Regions from separate parts of the Gordonia hongkongensis genome, predicted to be linked through region 1. Evidence: riboswitches for the same ligand, from Rfam matches in the RefSeq annotation. Region 1 holds a riboswitch; each other region holds the start of a gene.
What was found. A riboswitch is a leader RNA that binds a small molecule or an ion and turns the genes downstream of it on or off. The one in region 1 is predicted to bind thiamine pyrophosphate.
Positions count from the first base shown of each region.

Region 2: linked by a shared signal. The riboswitch ahead of thiC (phosphomethylpyrimidine synthase ThiC) and the one ahead of thiO (glycine oxidase ThiO) in region 1 are both predicted to bind thiamine pyrophosphate.
Region 3: linked by a shared signal. The riboswitch ahead of MVF96_RS05285 (TenA family protein) and the one ahead of thiO (glycine oxidase ThiO) in region 1 are both predicted to bind thiamine pyrophosphate.

Region 1 is NZ_CP095552.1:4,764,410-4,769,566, forward strand. It holds gene MVF96_RS21520 (ABC transporter ATP-binding protein) at 1-832, opposite strand, end outside; gene thiG (thiazole synthase) at 904-1,692, opposite strand; gene thiS (sulfur carrier protein ThiS) at 1,751-1,963, opposite strand; gene thiO (glycine oxidase ThiO) at 1,960-3,024, opposite strand; TPP riboswitch at 3,020-3,131, opposite strand; gene thiE (thiamine phosphate synthase) at 3,179-3,889, shown strand; gene MVF96_RS21545 (hypothetical protein) at 4,206-4,580, shown strand; gene MVF96_RS21550 (IS110 family RNA-guided transposase) at 4,960-5,157, shown strand, end outside.
Region 2 is NZ_CP095552.1:667,362-672,518, reverse strand. It holds gene MVF96_RS03055 (IS110 family RNA-guided transposase) at 1-820, opposite strand, end outside; gene MVF96_RS03050 (GNAT family N-acetyltransferase) at 1,154-1,501, opposite strand; TPP riboswitch at 1,721-1,810, shown strand; gene thiC (phosphomethylpyrimidine synthase ThiC) at 1,818-3,506, shown strand; gene thiD (bifunctional hydroxymethylpyrimidine kinase/phosphomethylpyrimidine kinase) at 3,506-4,426, shown strand; gene MVF96_RS03035 (SHOCT domain-containing protein) at 4,515-4,904, opposite strand; gene MVF96_RS03030 (LLM class flavin-dependent oxidoreductase) at 5,099-5,157, shown strand, end outside.
Region 3 is NZ_CP095552.1:1,169,216-1,174,372, forward strand. It holds gene MVF96_RS05270 (ABC transporter ATP-binding protein) at 1-211, opposite strand, end outside; gene MVF96_RS05275 (ABC transporter permease) at 204-965, opposite strand; partial or broken gene MVF96_RS05280 (ABC transporter substrate-binding protein) at 987-1,997, opposite strand; gene MVF96_RS05285 (TenA family protein) at 1,994-2,704, opposite strand; TPP riboswitch at 2,692-2,786, opposite strand; tRNA gene MVF96_RS05290 (tRNA-Tyr) at 3,030-3,110, shown strand; tRNA gene MVF96_RS05295 (tRNA-Thr) at 3,228-3,300, shown strand; tRNA gene MVF96_RS05300 (tRNA-Met) at 3,322-3,395, shown strand; gene rpmG (50S ribosomal protein L33) at 3,489-3,656, shown strand; gene MVF96_RS05310 (fused (3R)-hydroxyacyl-ACP dehydratase subunits HadA/HadB) at 3,751-4,848, shown strand; tRNA gene MVF96_RS05315 (tRNA-Trp) at 5,095-5,157, shown strand, end outside.

The DNA.
Region 1 (5,157 bases):
GCAGGGTGATGCCCGCGGCGGCGGCGAGGTCGCCGACCCGATCGGTCGTGGTGTCCGGCACGCGCATCACCGGGCGCCCGTGGGCATCCGGGTCGCCCGGCGCGGGATTCAGCCCCGCCGCCGCGAGCGCGGCGTGCAACTGTTCGAGCTGCGGGCCGCGCACCCGCACCGACTGCCGGGCCCGCCCGGTGAACTCCGCCACCGAACAGTCGGCGATCAGCCGGCCCCGCCCGATGACGACGAGATGGTCTGCGGTGAGCGACATCTCGGTGAGCAGATGGCTCGACACCAACACCGTCCGCCCTTCCGCGGCGAGCTTACGCATGAACCCGCGGATCCACACGATGCCCTCCGGGTCGAGGCCGTTGACCGGCTCGTCGAACAGCAGCGTGTGCGGGTCGCCGATCAGGGCACCCGCCAGCCCGAGCCGCTGCGACATACCGAGCGAGAAGCCGCCGGCGCGCTTCTTGGCCACCGAGGTGAGCCCGACCGTCTCGAGCACCACGTCGACGCGGGCGGCCGGAATCCGGTTGCTCGCCGCGAGCCACCGCAGGTGGGACCGCGCACTGCGATTGGGATGCACCCACCGGGCGTCGAGCAGCGCACCGACCTGCCGCAGCGGATGCTCGAGGTCCCGGTAGCGCTGCCCGTTGATCGTCGCCGTGCCCGATGTCGGGCGGTCGAGTCCGAGCATCATCCGCATGGTCGTCGACTTGCCCGCACCGTTGGGCCCCAGGAAACCGGTGACCCGTCCCGGCCCCACCTCGAAGGTGAGGTCGTCGACCGCGCGTTGACCGCCGAAGTCCTTCGTCAGATTCGCTACCTGCAACACGACTCGACCATAGCCGCCGAACCCCGAGCGGCCCGGTCTGTCATTCGGACGGCCTGCCGCGGGACCGCGCGTCAGTCCCGGTCGCGCCCGGGCGAGGACGCGTGCGCCCAGAAACGCTTGGGGATCCGGCCCGCACGCGCGGCCAGTCGGCCCCCGGCCACCGCGTGCCGCATCGCCGTCGCCATCAGTTCAGGGTTCTCCGCCCGGGTCACCGCCGTGGCCAGAAGCACGCCGTCGCAACCGAGTTCCATGGCCAGGGCCGCGTCGCTCGCCGTCCCGATGCCCGCGTCGAGAATGACCGGCAGCGGGTCGTCGAAGCGGGTGTGGCAGTCGTCGACGATCATCTCGATGTTGTGCGGGTTGAGGATTCCGAGTCCGGTCCCGATGGGCGATCCGAGGGGCATCACCGCCGCCACCCCGAGATCGGCGAGTCGCGCCGCCAGGACCGGATCGTCGTTCGTGTAGGCCAGCACGACGAAACCGTCGGCCACCAGTGCGGCCGCGGCGTCGACGAGCTCGATGGCGTCGGGCATCAGGGTGCGTTCGTCGGCGACCACCTCGAGCTTCACCCAGTCGGTCTCGAACGCCTCGCGCGCCAGTTGGGCGGTCAGGACCGCCTCGGCGGTGGTGTGACAGCCCGCGGTGTTGGGCAGGACGGCGATGTCGAGCCGGCGCAGCAGATCGAAGACCCCGGTGCCCGAGGCCGCGTCGACGCGCCGAACCGCGACGGTGGTCAGCTCGGTCCCCGACGCGACCAGCGCGCGTTCCAGGGTCGCGAGATTCGACGCGCCGCCGGTGCCGGTGATGAGTCGCGACGAGAAGTCGCGACCGGCGATGCGCAGATGGTCCGCATCCGGGATCGTCTCGTCGCCGGACCTCTGCTCGGTCCGCGAGGCGTCGGGCTTCAGATCGGCGAGGTCAGCCACCCTGCACCGCCGTGACGATCTCGACGACGGCACCGTCGGTCATCGTGTGCCGGTCCCAGCGGCCGCGCGGGACGACCGCGCCGTCCACCGCGACCGCGATCCCCCGGTCCGGCAACCCCAGCCCCATGACGACGTCGCGCACCGACGTGTCGGCGCCGACATCGACGCTCTTGCCATTGACGGTGATGTTCGCGGTGATACTCATTCCTCTGCTCCTTCCAGAATCGACAACACGCGGGCGGCGGTGCCCGGGGCGAGGACGATCCCGTTGCGCCCGTGCCCGGTCGCCACGACCGTTCGTGTGTCCACACGGGTGACGATCGGCAATCCGTCCGCGGTGCACGGCCGCAGACCGGCCCCCGCTTCGGTCAGTTCGTAGGTCCGCAGCCCGGGGAAGACCTCGATCGCGTCGGCGAGCAGATCCGCGACCCCACCGGCCTGTGGCGCGCGGTCGGCCGTCCCCTCGGCCTCGTACTGGGTGGCGCCGACGACGACTCCGTCCTCGCGCGGCACCAGGTACACGGCCCGCCCGTGGAGGCGTGCCCGGACGACGTGACCGGGCGGCGGCACCGACCAGCGCGTGCGGCGCAGACGGAGGATCTCCCCCTTCGCCGCATGCAGGTCCACGTCCGGCCAGAGGGCCGCGGTGCCGAGTCCGGCGGCGAGCAGGATCTGGGTGTCGGAACCGAGGTCGTCGAGATCGGCCAGGGATTCGACACGCGCGGAGACCAACTCGGCACCCGCCGACGTCGTGGCGGCGCGCAACGCCTCGAGCAGCCGCCGGTTGTCGACGGACCACTCGCCGATCGCGCGGTAGCCACCGACCAGTCGAGAGCTCAGCGACGGTTCCAGGGTCCGGATGTCGCGGCCGGTCACCGGCTGCAGCGCGGCATCGGTGGCGGGCTGCCCGGCCCAGACGAAGTCGGCGAGATGCCGCAGGTATTCGATGTCGGTGGCCGATGCCGCGACGAACAGCGAGTCGGTGGCGGTGACGACGCCCGGGTCGTCGAGCCGCTTCACGAGCGCCGGCCACAGCCGGACCGATTCGACCGAGAGGGCCAGGGACGCGTCCTCGCCGGGATGACCCTCGCCGAGTGAACCGAGCATGCCGCCGGCGACCCAGGACGCGCGCTCGTCGGTGCCGGCGTCGAGGACGCGAACCCGCCATCCGGCGTCGGCCGCGGTGAGCGCACAGGTCAGCCCGATGACACCGCCCCCGACGACAGTCAGGGCGCGGTGGGCAGGGCGCTGCGGTGGGGAGTCCACGCTGGGAATCACCTTCCTTCGCCGGAATGACCCGGATCAGGTTCGACGGTCAGCGGAATCTGTCCGCACTCTCAGCCCGGCCGATCCGGACTCCCGTGTGTTCGTGCGATCCACCCTACGCCGGGGCGTCGGGGGTCCGGTTAGCCTGGTCGGCGTGACGACCCCGAACCGCACCAGCTCCGCGTCGACGGACCCCGGCTCCGCGACGGACCGTCGCCGGCGGCTCTCCACGGCCCGCCTGTACCTGTGCACCGACGCCCGGCGCGAACGCGGTGATCTGCTCGACTTCGTCGACGCGGCGCTCGCGGGCGGCGTCGACATCGTGCAGCTGCGCGACAAGAACTCGCCGGGTGAGCGCGAGTTCGGGACCCTGGAGGCGGGCGAGGAACTCGAGATCCTCGCGGGCATGCGGACGGTCGCCGACGCGCACGGTGCCCTGCTGGCGGTCAACGACCGCGCCGACGTCGCGGCGCTTTCCGGGGCCGATGTCCTGCACGTCGGACAGGGCGACCTGTCGCCGTCGGCGGCCCGCCGGATCGTCGGACCGGACGTCGTCATCGGCGCCTCGACCCACGACCCCGAGCAGGCTGCCGCCGCGATCGCCGACGACGACGTCGACTACTTCTGCGTCGGTCCGTGCTGGACCACCCCCACCAAACCGGGCCGCGCCGCAGCCGGCCTCGACCTCGTGTCCTCAACGGCCGCAACACAATCAGCCAAGCCGTGGTTCGCCATCGGCGGTATCGATGCCGGCCGCGTCGGGGAGGTCACCGCGCTCGGGGCGCGGCGCATCGTCGTCGTGCGGGCCATCACCGCGGCCGCCGACCCGACCGCCGCAGCCACCGATCTCGCCGGGATGCTCTAGCGGTTCCCCCGGCGGAAACACGTTTGCCCGGTCGGTGTCGCGGGTCTATGGTGGACCGATCATGTTGTGCATCACGAGCGTTCTCGTAACCCGCCGCAGCGGGGTCTGAATCTGACCGACCCCCCGCTGCGGGTCGGTTGCGCTCTCCAGTCGGTCATCCGTTCTTCGACCGAAATCGGTTTTCGAGATGCACCCTCTTCATCTACCTCGTCGATCCTGTTCGTGGACCGAGCGCGACGACCGGCACGGCGGCGACCACTTCGCCGCACGTTTCGGCCGCCCGCTTCCCCCCGGGATGCACGAGGAGGCCGCCGGGATGACCTGGCAGGAATTCACCGACGAGTACTCCCGTGGCGGCACGATCCGGCTGGGCTCCTTCTCTGCCGTTCCGTGCTCGGGCGACCTGATCGAGTGCCGCGCGACGCTCGCGATCGCCGACCGCATCATGTCCCGCAGCGCCGTCGCCGCCGGCCCCGTCGGTGCGATGACCTCGATCCTGTACGACGTCGGCGCCCCGGTTCAGATCGTCCGGCTGCACCAGCGGGTCGTCGACGGCCTGGTCACGACGTTCCTGCTGTGCGAGCACGACGGCCGGCAGGCCTGGGCCGTCGGCGAGGGCGCGAGCAGCGACGAGGCGAACGTCCACGCGCTGGTCGCCGGGGCGAACCGACTGCTGGACGCCGGGGTGTGACCCTGGCCCTCAGTATCTGCGGCCTCGCGGCCGTCGTGGACTTCGAAAAAACCTCTGCTCCCTGAGGAGGCCGGAGCTTGCGGAGGCCGTCACGAAGGGTCCTGGCGAGATGGGTCGCCAGCCCTTCGTGGCAGTGAGAATGGGTGTGGGTGGTTGACCGGGTTTGGGTCTGACTTACTTCGTGGCTGACGGTGCTGTCATGGGCGAGATGTGTCGGCCCAGAACTTCGGTCGATCACCTGCACCAAGTGACCTTGAGGGCCGGGGCGGGTGTGACCTGATTAGGACCCTGTCTGGCTGGTAGGCCGTGACTCTTCACTGTCCTGTCCACCCGCCCCGGTGAGGTCATCCCACACCGCAGTGAAGGAGACATCGCCAGAATGGCTGAGACAACAGTGACCACGCAAGTGGTCGTACTCGGAGTCGACACCCATCAACAGACCCATCACGCCGCGATCGTCGCCACCGACGGCCGCCCGCTGGCCGATCGCGAGTTCCCGACCACCACCGCCGGCTACACCCAGTTGTGGCAGTGGGCGTGTGGCTTCGGCCGCGTCGAGGATGCCGCGGTGGAATCG
Region 2 (5,157 bases), 1.2 Mb from region 1:
TCTCGGCGATGATCACATCGGCGGTGGTGGTGGAGATACCCGGGATCGTGCAGATCAGGTCGCGTTTGGCTTGAAACGGCGCCATCACCTTCTCGATGCGCTCGGTCAACGCGTCGATCCGGGTGGTGTGTTCGGTGATGAAATCCAGATGCAACTCGACCAGGAACGCGTGGTGGTCGGTGAAGCGGCCCTGCAACGCCTGGGTCAACGCGGGGATTTTGCGGCGGAGTTGTTTCACCGACAACTCCGCCAACACGGCGGGATCGCGTTCACCCTTGACCAGCGCCTGCAACATGAATCGTGACGAGACCCCGTTGATATCGGAGACCACCACCGACAGTTTGATGCCGGCGTCTTCGAGGACTTTCTCCAACCGTTGAATCTCGCGGCCGCGTTCGCGGGTGATCGCGGTGCGGGTGCGGGTCAGATCGCGTAACCGTCGGATCGGTTCGGGCGGCACGAACGAGGCCCGCAACAGCCCGTGGGCGGCCAGCTGCGCCAGCCACGCCGCATCCGACACATCGGTTTTGCGGCCCGGGAGGTTCTTGGCGTCGTGGGCGTTGACCAGCATCACCTCGAACGGGGCGTCTTCGAGGAGGTAGTAGAACGGTTTCCAGTAGTCGCCGGTGGCTTCCATGACCACACACGTCACCTGCTCGGCGATCAGATAGTCCCGCAGCCGCAGAATGTCGCCGCTCATCGACGACCAGGTCGTGGTATCTTGCACGGTCTTTCGGCCCGGACTAGCCAGGCGGACACAGACTTTCACATCCTTTTTGGAGACATCCATCCCGGCGCATCGGGGATGCAGCACTTCCATCTCGGTTTCCTTTCGAGTCCTCGGAAGTGGGCTGCGGACGGGGCAAACAAATGCAGGAGTCTAATCCGCGTGCTCGTAGCAACAATCCACGATTCCCGTGGCAGGCCCCGCGCCTCACACTGAGGTACTGGCTCTTCGGCACAAGGGAGGAATTCAAGGTCACCGCATCCCACCCCTCCACTATCAACCCCCCACGCGCCGGTGACCAGCACGAACTCTTCGACCCCCACGACGGCCGCCAGGCCGCAGATACTGAGGTGCGAGGAGCGATAGCGACGAGCCTCGAAGGGTCCGGCGAGGAATGTTCTGGAGCCGCCGAGGCTTACCTTCGGATCACACCGGCGCGAGCGGCACGATCCCGGGATGGCTGTCGAGGTAGCGCTTGGTGAACGTGCACACCGGCCGGAGGCGGGCACCCTGTTCGCGGGTGTAGTGCACGGCGCTACGGGTGAGTCGCGTGGCGAGTCCGTGTCCGCTGTATTCGTCGTAGAGCACGGTGTGCAGCACGGTGATGGTGGTCTGACCGTCCGCCGACTCGGTCGAATAACCGAGCACGCCGACCAGGTCGCCGGCGACCCAGAGTTCGAATCGGTCGCGGTCGGGATTGTGTACCACCTGCGAGATCTGTTGCAGGATGGACTTTGCCGACTGTGGTGGTCGCTGACGATGCTTGCGTAGCACCCGACCCTCCTCACCTCGTGATCGCGGACATCGGATCACCGGCGCGTACCTGCCACACGCGACAGCGCCACCCCTGTGATCCGGGTCACACGGTACCTTACGGAACCGTAACTGCCGACCCCGATCGTGTGATCGTCGCAAATCGATACGGTCTTCCCCACCCGCACGACCCGACCGGACGATGCGATGTAGGGTGGCGGACGCACGACAACTACACACCGCGGGGGCTCTCACGATGACCGAGGGCTGAGATGGCGACGGGCGGTCGCCGACCGCTCGAACCTGTCCGGGTAATGCCGGCGTAGGGAGACCAGCCATGGGCACACGTGTATCCACCACCCGCAACAGCAGCGCACCCGCCGATTCCGGGTTCCTGACCCTCGGCCCGATCGAGGGCAGCGCCAAGCACTACCTCGCCGTCGACGACCTGCGTGTGCCGCAGCGTCGAATCCAGCTCACCAACGGCGAACACCTCGACGTCTACGACACCTCCGGCCCCTACACCGATACGGCGGCGCACATCGACGTCGAGAAGGGCCTCACCCCCACCCGCGACAGCTGGCATCGGCCCGACCCGATCGACGGCGCGAGCACCCAGCTGGCCTGGGCGCGTGCCGGCATCATCACCGACGAGATGCGGTTCATCGCCGCCCGGGAGGGCGTCGACGCCGAACGGGTCCGGTCGGAGGTCGCCATCGGCCGCGCGGTCATCCCGGCCAACCACCGCCACCCCGAGTCCGAACCGATGATCATAGGCAAGAACTTCGCGGTGAAAGTCAATGCGAACATCGGTAATTCGGCGGTGCGCAGCTCGATCTCCGACGAGGTCGAGAAGATGGTGTGGGCCACCCGCTGGGGCGCCGACACGATCATGGATCTCTCGACCGGCGCCGACATCCACACCACCCGCGAGTGGATCATGCGTAACTCGCCGGTCCCCGTGGGGACGGTTCCGATCTACCAGGCGCTGGAGAAGGTCAACGGCGATCCCGCCTCGCTGACCTGGGAACTGTATCGCGACACCGTCATCGAGCAGGCGGAGCAGGGCGTCGATTATATGACCGTCCATGCCGGTGTCCTGCTGCGCTACGTTCCGCTGACCGCGAAGCGGGTGACGGGCATCGTCTCGCGCGGCGGTTCGATCATGGCGGCCTGGTGTCTCGCGCACCACCGGGAGTCGTTCCTGTACACGCACTTCGACGAGTTGTGCGAGATCTTCCGCCGCTACGACATCACGTTCTCCCTCGGCGACGGCTTACGCCCCGGGTCGATCGCCGACGCGAACGACGAGGCGCAGTTCGCCGAGCTCCGGACCCTCGGCGAGTTGACCACGATCGCCAAATCCCATGGCGTGCAGGTCATGATCGAAGGTCCGGGTCACGTCCCGATGCACAAGATCGCGGAGAACGTGCGCCTGGAGGAAGAACTGTGCGAGGAGGCGCCGTTCTACACTCTCGGGCCCTTGGCCACCGACATCGCACCTGCCTATGACCACATCACCTCGGCCATCGGCGCCGCGATGATCGCTCAGGCCGGCACCGCGATGCTGTGCTACGTGACTCCGAAAGAGCATCTAGGACTTCCGGACCGCGACGACGTCAAGGTCGGCGTGATCACGTACAAGATCGCGGCGCACTCGGCCGACCTGGCCAAAGGCCACCCGCGGGCACAGGAACGCGACGACGCACTGAGCAAGGCGCGCTTCGAGTTCCGCTGGACCGACCAGTTCAATCTCGCCCTCGACCCCGACACCGCGCGCGCATACCACGACGAGACGCTGCCCGCCGAGCCCGCGAAGACCGCCCACTTCTGCTCGATGTGCGGACCCAAGTTCTGCTCGATGCGGATCTCGGCGGACGTCCGCGCCTACGCCGAGGAGCACGGTCTCGTCACCGCGGACGACATCGACCGGACTATCGCCGAGGGCATGGCCGCGAAGTCGGCCGAGTTCGCCGAGGCCGGTAACCGCGTGTACCTCCCGCTCCAGACGACCGGCGGCGCCTGATGCGCACAGACGACGCACGACGACGCACAGTCGACGCGAATCAGCGCACGGTCGACGAACAGGCCTACACGGGACTCCCGCTGTCACCGCCCGGAACGGCCCCGGTACGGGTCCTGACCATCGCTGGTTCGGACTCCGGCGGGGGCGCGGGGATTCAGGCAGACATGCGCACCTTCGCCCTGCTCGGGGTGCACGGGTGTGTCGCGGTGACCGCGGTGACGGTCCAGAACTCGGTGGGCGTGAGCGGGTTCGAGGAGATCTCACCGCAGACCGTGGCGGCGCAGATCGACTCCGTGTCCGGTGACATCGGTGTGGCCGCGGCGAAGACCGGGATGCTCGCGTCGGCGCCCATCATCGAGGCCATCGTCGAGCAGTGCCGCACGAGCGGTATCGGCCGGGACACATCCGTTCCGCTGGTGGTCGATCCGGTGTGCGCGTCGATGCACGGCAACCAGCTGCTCGCCGACTCGGCACTCGACACCCTGCGGCACAGCCTGTTTCCCCTCGCGACGGTGGTGACCCCGAACCTGGACGAGGTTCGCCTGATCACCGGGATCGAGGTCACCGATACCGCGTCGCAACGCGACGCGGCCAGGGCGCTGCTCGATCTCGGGCCGCGCTGGGCGCTGGTGAAAGGCGGGCACCTGCGAAGCTCGGACCACTCCCCCGATCTGCTCTACGACGGCGACCAGTTCATCGAGCTCAGCCACGAACGCATCGACACCCCGCATGACCACGGCGCCGGCGACACCCTCGCCGCCGCGATCGCATGCGCGCTGGCCCACGGGCACGACGTTCCCGCGGCGGTCGGCTTCGGCAAGGACTGGGTGACCCGCTGCCTGGCCGCTGCGTATCCACTGGGCGCCGGCCACGGTCCGGTCAATCCGCTGTGGCGTGTGGGCGCCGGGTCGGCGGACTGACGCGACGCCGGTCCCGAACCGGAGAACAGACAACGCTCCCCGACGGCGACCGGCGCCATCGGGGAGCGTTGTCTGTGTCGAGGGACCGTCAGGCGGTTCCGCTGAGGGCCTTGCTCTTCAAGTGCTCGAACTCCTGGGGTGTGATCGCGCCCGAGTCGAGCAGGTTCTTCGCGTCGGCGATCTGCTGGGTCGGCGAGGTGCCTGCGACGGACCGGATGTACTCGTCGGACGCCTGCTTGGCCTCGTTGTACGCCTCACGCTGACGCTCGGCCATCCCCTTGCCCTTGGCGAGCAGGTACACGATGGCGGTGAGGTACGGGAGGAAGATCAAGAAGACAATCCAGGCCGCCTTCTGCCAGCCCGACGCGGCCTTGTCCCGGAACAGGTCGCTGATGATGTGCCACAGGACGATCAGGTAGGCCACGAACGCGAAGATGACGATCGTGTACCAGATGAAGTCCCAGAATGAATCCCACATCGGAGTGTCTCCCTTGTCTAGAAGAAATCGGCGAGTTCAGAGCCGAGCACATGAACCGTTATGAAGCATTACACAGCACCGACCTCGACACCGTGACGAACTGGAAAGATGTTCGTGAAATCGTGTGAAAAGACCATTGCGGGCGCAATTCCTCCGATTTCGCCCCGCACGATCACAACTTCGCGAAGGGCGACATGGAATCTCACCCGGTAGGTATCGAGAAGGTCGAGCTCGGTCTCGACACGTTCGGGGA
Region 3 (5,157 bases), 1.7 Mb from region 1:
CGGGGACGTCGAGTCCGGCCAGCAGGCCGAAGACGGTGCTCTTGCCGCATCCGCTGGGCCCGATGACGGAGACGAACTCGCCGGGCTCGGCGGTGAACGACACCCCGTCGAGGACCTCCAGGGGCGGTTGTCCGCGGCCGGGTCGCGGATAGGACTTGGTGAGCCGGTCGACCACGAGCCGGTGGTCTGGGACGAGCCGGTGGTCAGTCATGGTGGTTCCGGTCCTCGGCGCGGGCCCAGGGCGCGACGACCCGCTCGACGGCGAAGGTGAGCAGGTACAGCGTGACGCTCAGGAGCGCGGTCACCAGCACTGCCGCGAGCACCAGGTCGGTGCGGAACGAGTTCTTCTGCAGGCTCATGTAGATGCCGAGCCCCTGGGTGGCGCCGACGTACTCGGCGAACACGGCGCCCACCACCGCATAGGTGATGCCGATCCGCAGCGCGGTGAAGAACCTCGGTAGCGCGGACGGGAGCCGCACGTACCGGAAGACCTGGCGGCGGGTGGCCCCCATGCTGCGCATCAGCGCGCCGGCCTCGCGGTCGGTGGCGGCGAATCCCTCGATCAGGCCGATCGCCACCGGAAAGAACGTGACCAGGGCGATGACCAGCACCTTCGGGAGTAGGCCGAAGCCGAACCAGATGATCATCAGCGGTGCGATCGCGATGATCGGCAGGGTCTGGGAGGCGACGAACAACGGCACGAACGCCCGTCGCAGCGCCGGCGAGAAGTCGACGACGATGGCCAGCAGCCAGGCCAGGACCATTGAGACCGTGAACCCGATCAGGGTCACCTGCAGCGTCGCCGCGGCGTGCACCCCGATCTCCGCGCGGTGCGACCAACCCTGCGCGACGACGCGCGACGGCGACGGCAGCACCTGCGGCCGGATCCCGCTGACGTCGACGTAGACCTGCCAGACCGCCACCAGGACGACCACCGCGACGAGCGCGGGCGCGATGCGACGCAGGCCGGTGCTACCGAGGGTGTCGAGGTAGTCATTGGTGAAGTACGTCGACCAGTCCGGCTCGGTCGTGAGCGGCGCCCCGTCCGGGCCGGTCAGCAGACCACTGCGGTACAGGAACCCGGAGTTCCCGGCCCACTGTTCGAGCGTCTGTCGCCCGACCCGGCCGTCGGCGTCCTTCATGTACTGACCGGCGAGCATGCGCTGGCTCTCGAACACCAACTGCTCGTCGTTGAACGCACCGGGGTTGGCGGCGAGGAGGTCGCGGGCCGCCGCGTCCGGGTCGTCGGCCGCCGCCTGGTAACCGCGCTGCAGCGCCGTCACGAAGGCCGCCGCGCGGTCCGGGTTGTCCGCCAGCCAGTCCTCGTTGGCGTCGACGACGATCGCGTATGCCTCCGGGAATCCGAAGTCGGTGTAGTGGAAGTACCTCATCGGGGTTCCGCGATGCTCGGCCTCGATGCCCTCCCACGCGAGATAGGAGACGGTGAAGTCGGCCTGACCGGAGTAGACCGCCTCGTATGCCGAGGTTCCGAGGGTCACCGAGGTGAACTCGCCGGTGCCGCCGTCGTTTCGGATCACCTGCTCGAGGGTCTTCTCCTCGCCCGGGTCGCCGAAACCGGCGTATGTCTTCCCGTCGAGGTCCTTCGGGCTCGTGATGTCGCGGCGATCGGCGCGGACACCGATGCCGGTGGCCCACTTCTGCAGCGGCGCGAACACGGAGATGGTCTGCGCGCCCGATGCCCGCGAGAAGGTCGACGAGTTGTGGGTGCTGATCCCGAACTCGGCGTTGCCCGCGTCCACGATGGTGTCCACGGCGGTGTTGTTGTACGGCAGGATCTCGACGTCGAGTCCGGCCTCCTCGAACCAGCCGCGCTGCTGCGCCACGAACAAGCCCGTGTGGTTGGTGTTCGGGGACCAGTCGAGCGCGAATCGGATGCTGCCGTCCGAACCGGCGCCCGAACCGCACGCGGTGATCGCCGACGACGCGACGACCGCGGCGGCGAGCACGGTGAGGAGGCGGCGCGCGCGGGCGCTCATGCGGCGGGCCACGGTTGCGGGTTCAGCGCGGTGTCCCAGAACAGAAGCTCGAACCGGGTGGCGACGGTGAACGCCGTGGCCATCGCGGCCCGCTCCCGCTCGCCGGCGTGCGCCGCGGCCTCGTCCACGAGTTCCCTTGCCCGCGAGGCGGATTCCTGGAATTCCGGGGCGTCGTAGGTGGTCACCCACTGCGCGTAGGGGTGGTTCGGGTCGGCGGCGAGCACCTGGGCGGCACTCGCGGCCAGGGCCCGGCCGACTTCCGCGTAGATCCAGAAGCAGGGCAGGGCCGCGGCCGCGCCGACCGCATACGACTCGGTCGCGGCGACGGCCGTCAGGTAGGACACGTACCCCAGGCACGCCGGCGACGGCTCGGGCTCGCCCTCACGCGGAGGCAACTGGCCGCCGTTGAGCAGGTCGCCGTGCAGCGCCGACTCGACGGTGGCCGCGGTGGCCGAGGAGTTCGCCCAGAACCCCGCGGTCTGCGGGTCGGGGGACTTCGACGCCAGGATCGCCAGCGCCTTCGCGTACCCGGCGAGGTACAGCGAGTCCTGCTCCATGTAGGTGCGGAACACCTCGAGTGGCAGCGTCCCGTCGCCGAGCCGCCGCAGGAACTCGAGATCATCGATCGCCGTCCGCAACCCCTTCGTCTCCTCCCAGAGATGGTCGGAGAAACGGCCGGAGACCGGCATGTGCGCATGCACAGACATGACATCCCTTCGTCAGCATTACCTGGACAGGTTCTCGGGTCTCATCTCAGCCCCGCGTCGCGGAGCACCCCGTGTCAGAACGCAGACACAGTAGCAGTAGGCACGTTCGACGCACGAGGCGTCGCCGATGACGGCGCGCGGAACGACCGAGGTGGTCGACGCCGCTCACGAGCCGCCCCGGAGGGTGCGGGGTATCGCAGTGGGACGCCTGTGCCATGACCGCGCCACGGCTCGCTGACCAGCCGGTTTGCGCGTTGATGCGGTGTTCGTTGTATTCTTCACGGCGTTGTTCGTACGGCCGTCACGGTGGCCGGAAGAGCGGCACGGCAGGTTGCCCGAGCGGCCAAAGGGAGCGGATTGTAAATCCGTCGCGCAAGCTACATAGGTTCGAATCCTATACCTGCCACGGCGTGGTCCAATCTCGCGAAACTGCTCTACAGACGGTCTCCGACCAGCGATTTGTCTAGCGCAGACGCGAGTGTGTAACCTCGTTAAGGCTCTCGGGCGCAACCGCCCGGGGCACGCCCCCTTAGCTCAGTCGGCAGAGCGTTTCCATGGTAAGGAAAAGGTCGACGGTTCGATTCCGTCAGGGGGCTCGCTGGACGAGAAGTCCGCGGGGCGGTGTAGCTCAGCTGGTTAGAGCGCACGACTCATAATCGTGAGGTCGAGGGATCGAGTCCCTCCACCGCTACACATCGGGTCCGACCGGAACCGAGCGCAAGGGTCGCAAGCCCTGAGGGAACTTCCGAACCCGACCACGTACCACCCGAAAGAAGGCAATCAAGTGGCCTCCTCAACAGATGTTCGCCCCAAGATCACCTTGGCCTGCGAGGTGTGCAAGCACCGTAACTACATCACGAAGAAGAACCGCCGCAACGATCCCGATCGCCTCGAGATCAAGAAGTTCTGCCCGAACTGCGGCAAGCACCAGGGGCACAAGGAATCGCGCTGACGCCGTCGTCGGCCGTTTCGAAGTACCACCAGCAGCGGGCTGCCTCTCGATGAGGCAGCCCGTCTTGCTGTGTCGGCCGAAGGAGTAGAGCTCAATGTCACAGGTAAGCGGAGCCGAGATCCAGGATCGTCCGGACGAGGCGTCGAACGGTGGCGCGAAGCCGACCCCCGACGAGATCGCCGCCCACACCCAGAGCCTTGTCGGCTTCCATTACACGGTCGACGATTATTACGAGATCGGCCGCGAGGAGATCCGTAAGCACGCGATGGCGGTGCAGGATGCGCACCCGACCCACTGGAGCGAGGAGGGCGCCCGGGCCTTCGGTCACGACCGCCTGATCGCCGCGCCGACCTATGTGTCGGTGCTCGGGATCATCGCCCAGCGCAAGCTCTTCGAAGACGTCGTCACCGGCTACGACATGTGGCAGATCATGCAGACCGACCAGCGGCTGGTCTACCACCAGCCGATGAAGGTCGGGGACCGCCTGATCTGCGACGTCTCGCTCGAGTCGTTCCGGCACGTGAGCAGTCCCGAGATGATCGACCTGATGGTCACCAAGAACGTCATCTGGAACCAGCACGACGAGCCGGTCATGACCACGTGGACCTCCCTGGCCGCGCGTCCCGGCATGGACGTCGACCCGGAACTCGAGGCCTCCCTCGACCACGTGATGATCAAGGTCGACGCCATCGGCGAATCCGGGCACACCGTCGAGCCGAAGGCGGGTCGCTACGACCTCCCCGACCCGACGCAGTCGCCTGGCGCCTTCGGTGCCGTCGATTTCGACACGCTCACGGTGGGTCAGGAGCTCACGCCCAAGCGGTACCTGCTGACGCGCGGCAATCTCGCGAACTATGCGGGCGTGGCCGGCGACCCCAACCCGATCCACTTCTCCGACCACGTCGTGAACGCGGCCGGCATGGACGACGTCGTCGCGCACGGTATGCAGACGATGGGGCTCGGCGCGAGCTTCGTCTCCGAGTTCATCGGCGACCCGGCGGCCTTCTGCGAGTACAACGTGCGCTTCACCAGCCCGGTGTACGTCCCGGCCGACGACAGCGCGGCCGTCGACTTCACCGGCAAGGTGAAGTCGCTCGATCCTGCGACCCGCCGCGGGACCATCGCGATCACCGCCAAGCAGGGCGATCGCCGCATCTTCGGACGCGCGCAGGCCGTCATCCAGTTCAACTGATCGACCGGTCGCGAGCCGTTCGGGCGGCTCACGGACGGGTGGCGTGTACGGTCGTCGGGGGAGCGGAGGCGAGCCCGTTTTGGGTCCACCGCCCCGGTGATCTACACTGAAGTGTCTGATTGATTCAGACTTGCGCGCTACCCATAGGGTGGCGCGTTGGTTTTGTCGGCGACGAAACGTCGACGGGCCGTGAGGCCGGATCGAGAAGGACGGCAACGCCGACCACTCCGGTGGCGGGCGTCGCAAAGGGGCGTAGCTCAATTGGCAGAGCAGCGGTCTCCAAAACCGCAGGTTGCAGGTTCAAGTCCT